Regions from separate parts of the Priestia sp. SRI_019 genome, predicted to be linked through region 1. Evidence: riboswitches for the same ligand, from Rfam matches in the RefSeq annotation. Region 1 holds a riboswitch; the other holds the start of a gene.
What was found. A riboswitch is a leader RNA that binds a small molecule or an ion and turns the genes downstream of it on or off. The one in region 1 is predicted to bind cyclic di-GMP.

Region 2: it holds a riboswitch for cyclic di-GMP, as region 1 does, so the genes downstream of both, AC2YJL_RS24330 (anti-repressor SinI family protein) here and AC2YJL_RS20765 (anti-repressor SinI family protein) in region 1, are expected to answer to the same signal.

Annotation. Positions count from the first base shown of each region.
Region 1 covers NZ_JBYCZN010000003.1:497,100-500,991, forward strand. Annotated here, with positions in the region: gene AC2YJL_RS20750 (NPCBM/NEW2 domain-containing protein) at 1-368, opposite strand, end outside; gene AC2YJL_RS20755 (histidinol-phosphatase HisJ family protein) at 548-1,339, shown strand; gene AC2YJL_RS20760 (SMI1/KNR4 family protein) at 1,392-1,781, shown strand; gene AC2YJL_RS20765 (anti-repressor SinI family protein) at 1,828-1,950, opposite strand; cyclic di-GMP riboswitch class I at 1,971-2,057, opposite strand; gene AC2YJL_RS20770 (helix-turn-helix domain-containing protein) at 2,169-2,504, opposite strand; gene AC2YJL_RS20775 (acyltransferase family protein) at 2,820-3,892, shown strand, end outside.
Region 2 covers NZ_JBYCZN010000007.1:11,648-15,539, forward strand. Annotated here, with positions in the region: gene AC2YJL_RS24325 (cell wall hydrolase) at 1-511, shown strand, start outside; cyclic di-GMP riboswitch class I at 1,112-1,196, shown strand; gene AC2YJL_RS24330 (anti-repressor SinI family protein) at 1,216-1,347, shown strand; gene AC2YJL_RS24335 (anti-repressor SinI family protein) at 1,364-1,516, opposite strand; gene AC2YJL_RS24340 (AbrB/MazE/SpoVT family DNA-binding domain-containing protein) at 1,768-2,478, shown strand; gene AC2YJL_RS24345 (aspartyl-phosphate phosphatase Spo0E family protein) at 2,913-3,095, opposite strand; gene AC2YJL_RS24350 (Alp7A family actin-like protein) at 3,691-3,892, shown strand, end outside.

The sequences.
Region 1 (3,892 bases):
AGTAATCGGTCATCAGAGTAGAAAGCAACTGTTGTTTTTCCATAATCACCTTTTAGCCATTTTGCATCGAGGGTTATTTTTCCTTGGAAAGTTTTAAAACTTTTATTTTCTAGTTTATATGTAGCGTAAGCAGTTCCTCTATAATCATTACTTAAGCCCACAGCATGTGAAACTTTTTTTCCGGATGAGTCGGAAAAAGGATTAGAGCTCCACTGAGATGAGTAAAAACCATGAGAATCAACAGGCTCTAGTGAACTTAAAAACGTGTCGCTGCTTGCGGAAGCTGTTTGAAGAAAAGTGCCTCCAAAAAGAATGAGCGTAACCATCAAAAAAAAAGAAAAAAATCCATACTTTAACTCTTTTTTCATACTATAGTCTCCTTTTAAATAAAAAAATTTCCATTTTTATATTTTAATTTGACTATGAATATATAGCAATTTAATTTTTTCGACAAAAATAGACATTGGTATTTTTTTGCCGGTATTTTAGTCGTGAAAATGCAGAATGACATTAGTCGATGTATAATAAACCTAGAGGTGACGAAATTATGTATCTAGTAGACTACCATCATCACACGAATAATTCATTTGACTCTCAGGCAGTCATGAAAGAAGTGTGCAAACAAGCTGTAGAAAACGGCATAAACGAAATTTGTTTTACCGAGCACTTTTCATTAAATCCATTAGCGCCAACGTATGGTCATATGGATTTTGATAAATATGAACGAGAACTAGCGGAATGCAGAGATCAATTTCAAGACCAGCTAGTAATTAAAAAAGGAATTGAAATTTGTGAGCCGCACTATTTAAAAGAGAAGTATCAAGAAACGATGAAACAAGAGAACTTTGATTTTATTTTAGGATCGGTTCATAACATTAATAACATCAAGCTTCGTAAACATTTGGAGCTGAACGATAAAGAAGCAATTTACCGCGCTTATTTTAATGAAATGTACAAGCTAGTAAGCGAAGCGGACATTGACGTGTTGGCTCACTTAGATTTAATGAAGCGCTATGCGTTTGAACAGTACGGCATTTACGACTTTCATCAGTTCAAAGATATTCTTGCAGATATTTTGAAAAAAGCAATTGATCGTAATATCGGAATTGAAATTAACACTTCAGGTATGAGAGGGAAGCTGGGCGAAGCGTTGCCGGCACTGGAAGTTGTTGGTCTGTACCGCGATTTGGGCGGAGAAATCTTAACGATTGGATCTGATTCACACTTTTCCGAAACGGTAGGAGCACATATGAAAGAAGCAGTTGAAATGGCAAAACAGTGCGGATTTACACATGTTTATACGTTTGATCAACGCAAGCCAAAAGGAATGCGTATTTAATAGGAGTGTTGTATTTGACTTTCTTCATAATGGAAAGCATAAATTTCTTACGTTGAAAGAAAAAGAGATAGAAGCCGCGGAGCAAAGATTAGGAGCGAAATTCCCGGCAGAGCTCCGTCAATTTTATTTGGAAATAGGATATGGCTTTGCAAATAGGGATGAAACAACTGCTTTTCAGCGAATTATGGATCCAGACAGCGCAGTAGACTTGCATTTACGTGAAGACTTTTATGACCATGATCCTGATTTAGATATGTATGATGAAAGAGAAGGCTTTATTTTCTTTGAAGTTGTAGAAGGATTGTATTTTGAAGTAAGGTGGGGCACAGCAGATGCTTCACCGGTGTACTTTATGGATATACGTATCTCAGACTCTCTTCAAGCATTTTTCGATCAGCTCGATAAGGACGATCAGTTCTACGAGAAAATGTTAGAAGAATAATAATAACTAAAAAAAGCACGCTCTAATTTGAGCGTGCTTTTTAAATTTAGTTCCGCTTAAGCTCCGACAAAAACCTCCGGACTTCTTCGATAGTCAGCCCCAGCGCGCGAGCTGATTCCATAAGACTTACCCACTCTTGATCGATTGACAGTACATGTTCTTTTTTCATTACGATTCATCCACCCTTTGCCAGGGAACCCAGCTATCGTAGCCAAAAGCGGCCTTAGACCTGAAGCTTTGCGTCACTATTTTTCAATAGTTTTGCCCTTATCTGGATAATTTGTAATAGTATTCTTAGTATACAGTTATTTTACAAGATAATATTTGTAAAAGATGTCGAAATAGGTCGATTATAACAAAAAAATTAAACGTTCATGAATGGACCTATCAGGTTGTTTTACGGAACTTTAAATAATACTGAAATTCAATAAATTCTTCTTTGGTCATGCCGTCTTGAATGGCTCGCTCAATTAAATGAAGCCACTCTAGATTGAGGACTGATTTTGAAGTTAGAGCTGGACAGCTGATGTCTCCTTCGATTAATTCGTCAATCGTTGTATGAAGAGAAGACGCAATTTTATCAAGCATTTGAAGGGAAGGATTATTGTTTAACCCTTTTTCTAAATGAGATAAATATGATTTTGAAATATTAGCTTCTTCAGCTAAGCGTGTAATAGAATAGCCTTTTTTCAGTCGCAAATTCTTAATCTTTTTCCCTATCACATTCAGTTCATCCTCTGCTTATGGATTTTTTGTTCATTATAACGCATAAACGTACACGTTGTGTAGATAAAAAATATAAATTTAATAATATTTTGTTCTTTATAAAGAATAAAATGAGTTCAAATACCTATTTTTGGTGCAGGTATATTATGCTATACTTCACTTACAAATTGTTCTTTATTAAGAACATTTGTCGATTAATCGCCTTTTTATTCGTTATAGTGAACGTTTTGTATAGTATGCTAGCACTATTTAAGATGAGCGCTGTGCGATGAAGGGATGACATCATTTATTACATTTTGGATAGGAGATTACATGGAAAAAAGATATGTAGAACTTGATGCGTTAAGAGGATTAGCAGCTCTTTTTGTTGTGATAAATCATTATCTCATGATTTATCCAAGCTTCAGTGAGTATAGGTATGACGGTGATTCTTCTTTTTTACTGTCCATGGTAAAAGAGAGTCCGCTGCGGCTATTATTCAGCAGTGGAAATGAATCAGTGGTTTTGTTTTTTGTCTTAAGCGGATTTGTTTTAGCACTGCCGTTTTATGGACGTTCTTCTTTTCGATATGAGAACTATCTTGTAAGAAGAATTTGCCGAATTTATCTTCCATACTTGTTTGCGGTGTGTGTGGCTATTCTATGTAAAATCTTATTTAGCCAAGGCGGGATCTCACAGGTAAGCCACTGGTTTAATAACTCATGGATCACAAACGAGTCGCCAAGTTTACTTCTTCAGCACTTCTTTTTAATTGGCACATTTAACACAGACGCTTACAACAATGTTATTTGGTCGCTTGTTCATGAAATGAGAATTTCCATTATTTTTCCTCTGTTGATGATTCTTTTGCTGCGAATGGACGCAAAAAAAATCGTAATGCTATTGTTTTTCGTTTTTGTTTCATCATCAGCGCTATTACTGCTTAATCAATCAAACTTAGAGCCTACGAACTTCTTGCTTTCTTATCATTATTTGCTTTTATTCGCCGCGGGTGCAGTTACGGCGAAATACCGAGATTTTTTTATTCGACTTTATCTGAAAATTGGCACATTTAAAAAGGGTCTTATCGTTCTGATTGCATTTACCTGTTATTTATCTGAAGGCATTATGGGAAATTACGCGATTACCAATAACTTTTTATGCCGCAATCTGGCAGTGATGGTAGGGAGCTGTATGTTCATTATTATCGCTTTAGCATCGCCGGCAGCTTCAAAGGTTTTACGCACAGGAGTGCTGTCGTTTCTAGGTAAAGTTTCGTACAGCTTATATTTAACTCATCTCATTGTGTTGTTTTCGTTGATGTATTTGTTACACGGGCTTTTGCCGTACTGGAGCATTTTAAGCATTTGTTTCCTTGTATCACTGGCGATGGCTTCCGTCACGTA
Region 2 (3,892 bases), on a different contig from region 1:
AGAAATAACTTCATTGCAAACACAGCTAGTCAATATGGGATATTTACACGTGAATCCAACGGGACAATACGGCTCGTTAACTCGAGAAGCCGTTAAGAATTTCCAGCACGATGTGGGCCTTATGCAAGACGGACTTGTAGGTCCCGGTACATATACACAAATAAATAACGTAGAAAAAATGGCACACGTGGTTTATGGAGAGGCACGAGGTGAGGTCTATGAGGGGCAAGTAGCTGTGGCAGCTGTCATTCTAAACCGTGCTAAAAGCCCAGATTTCCCACAAAGTATACTTGGTGTTATTAGTCAACCAAATGCGTTTACGGCTTTAAATGACGGACAATACGCTTTGACACCAAATCAATCTGCTTATCGAGCAGTAACGGATGCTTTTAAAGGATGGGATCCTACTAATGGAGCAGTCTATTATTATAATCCTACAACTGCAACAAATAAATGGATTTATACACGTAAAGCATATAAGAAAATTGGTAGTCACGTTTTTGCTTATTAATCCAACTAGTTAGAGTATGAATAATATAACGTACTTTCAGCTATGTTATAATCCTTATTTACCAGCATTCCTGCTTCCCTAAGAATGATGAAATGCTAAATTAATATTCTGTTTTCTATACATATATTTCAAATTGAAAACACTATATAATTGGTTCACCCTCGATTTTAATACATTTTATACATATGAATCGTGACAAAAAGCTACTTCGCTGCTATTGCTGAAGTAGCTTTTTATTTTGCTATTATTAAGAATAATTCAGTATGGACACTTTAAAATTTAAATATGTTTAGTTTAAGCAAAACCAAATAGCTAAATACTGTACATTAGATTTCCTTCTAGTTAACACAATGATAGTTTTTAATAGTTAGACATTCAAAACTATAAAAAACCTTTTAGAGGCTTATTTAGAATGCCTATTATAGAACCAACCGCAAGATTAATGTAAGGGTAAATATATATTATCTTAAAGGAGAATTTAATTAGTTCGGAGGTTGGAAAAAGAAAATCTTTGTCAAAGGAATTAAAAAATAAATAATAATCCTTATTTTTACATGATTTTAAATCCATTATATAGTAATATATTTATAAAATTACATATTATGATAAAGGCAAACTAGTTGAAAAACTAGGACGCAAAGCTACAGGTCTAAGGTTAAATAGCTATGGCAGCTGAGCTCCCTGAATATCTGGAGGTAATTTTCATGGATGGTAAACAACAATTGATAGAAAAAGAATTAGATCAAGAATGGGTTAAACTTATAACAGAAGCTAAGGAATTGGGATTAACTATTGAAGAACTTAAAAAGTTCTTCAAAAAACAAATAACCCCCTAATCACAAGCAACACTAGTCATATTTGGTCTTGTTTATAATCATTCAATTTCTGGGATTTCCTATTTAAAAACTCTTTAAACTCCTCTTTGGTAACGCTAGAATTCATGGCTTCTTGGACTAAAACTAGCCATTTATAGGAAAGAGTAGTTTCATAATTTGAATTATTCATTATAATCTTCCTCCTTTACAACTTGTCCTATTATAAAGCAAATTGATTTGTAATATAAGCTATAATGATAAAATTATTACTTTTTATCCGTTTTTTTACATAAACTGTTATTCATAGGGTCTTATTCAGTTGTTTAGCTTATGAAGATCGAATTTAATAGCCTAGGTAAAGTGTAAACTCATGAAGATATAAAATGAATATAAGTAAATTTATCCTTTGTTTATAAAAGTGCATTTGAAAGGATTTTATTAGTGAAAGAGAAAGAATCATCCAAAGATTACTTAATAATTGATAATATGGGGAGAGTAAAGGTACCTTCCCAGCTTCTAGAGCATGCCAATATTCACTCATCTGCTGCAATACAATTCTTCAACTACAAAAATTACATTGTCATGAAGCAGGTTGAATTTTCACCGGTTCTTTTGGAAGAAAATAAAGATAAGCACTTAATTAGGACTATTGATAATTTAGGCTACATTGTAATTCCGAAGATACTTCGTGAAATACATGATATAGATCTACATGATGAAATAGAAGCGAAAGTCCTTAACGAGAGCATTATTTTTGAAAAGAAAAGAGAGCCTAATAAATCTCGAGCTCTAATAAAGAAAGATATAGAACCTGAATTAAGTGAGTTATCTTTACTTGAAATAAAAGCAGGGAGAATAAAACTTCCTGCTTCTGTATTAAAATCCTTGGATTTAGAAGGACATATGCAATTACAGTTCTTTATCAAAGGACGAGATACTATTGTTGCAAAAAAACATAGCTATAAATTTCTTACAGAAGGAAACCTTTTTTTTACTGGACAATCACGCGTGATAAAGAAAGATAACTACTTAAACATTCCTAAAAAGCTAAGAATTCATCTAAACATTCATAGTGGCGACATCCTAGAAATCAAAACAATAGGCGACAAATTAATTATAAAAAAAGCAATTGAGAATGATATTCTTGTTTAAAATAAGTAAGCGCAGTTGAAATAATTAGCTGCACTTACTTATTCGCTGTCACTGAGAGTCATTTTGTAAAAGAACTAATCTTTAGAGATACATCTTTCAAGGAATTTCACATCAGTGTCTCTTTTATTTTAAGAGTGCCCGAAAACCTAGACACCTTTTCTTTAAGCGAGTGGGTTTATTTAATCTAATAATCCTTTTTTCTATTTTATCCTTGAAATATCATTGATTATTGTACATTTTTACCACTTCTAGCTTAAACGAGATTGTAAAAGATTGTCCTTAGTGACCCATTAATCCCCTCCAAGTATAGTGTAATTCTCTTTTTATTTACTCCATCCACTTAATCGGGCGCATTACATATAAATAAACCCCTACAAAAGACGCTTTAATTACTAATATCCAAGTGTATTATACTTTCTTCGTAAAAATAAGAACTAATCAGTCATAGAGGCCTCTTCTAATTGGTTTAGAAGTTGATCAACGAATTGACTGATTACAATGGTGTTCTTACTGGTGAATCCTTCTTCTAAACCAACTTGAATCATGAGTTCTCTTCCTGTCTCTATATCTACAAGTAAAGCTTTTATTAAAGAATCGTTCTTTATATATACTTGCACTTATCTAATCACCTATTTCTCTAATTTGCTACTTTTTATTTAACACTAACTATATTTTGGCTTTCTAACAATATTTTTTCCTGTAAAATCCAATTAAAAGCTCGGAATCCCCTTTTTAGGGTTTGAATAGCTCATTTTTTATATCTAAGGCGTGTTACAATACGTTTTGTAGATGCAAATAGAAATTCCATTCCTAATTTCATAGTTAAGAAAAGTCCTCAATTCATGAGGACTTTTTTTATAATTAACACAGAGATACTTAATTTTCAAATTAGAAATTAAATATTTACCCTTCCATTAGAATGACAAAAAGGACAAACATTATGACTTGTTTGTCCTTTTCATATCGAGAAGAGTCTTATATTTCTTACGCATTCTTTCTTATTATCATCTACTTGTGACCTTCATCTTCTCTAACCAGAACTCTCATAGTACTGTTTTTTTACTCCTTAATAAGTTCAACTAGATGAAAAATAATTGTTGATATATGTAAGTTTTTGAAGATAAATTAGTTGAACTAAAGGATTGAATTCCCACCCTTTTTCTTGTATAATAAGTTCAACAGAAGTTCAACTTAAAAATGAGGTGTATAAACATGAAAATTTCACGTTTTAATAAAGACTGTGGAAACTCCGTTGATATGAACATCATTGATGGATATCTATTTGATTTCCCAACCAACGTTGTAGAACTACAAAAAGATGTGGCTGATTCATTCTTTACAGATGCTGTGACAGCACCAGAAGAATTTAAAAAGCGTATCTTACTATCTACAACAATCGGTGACGAAGAAAAAG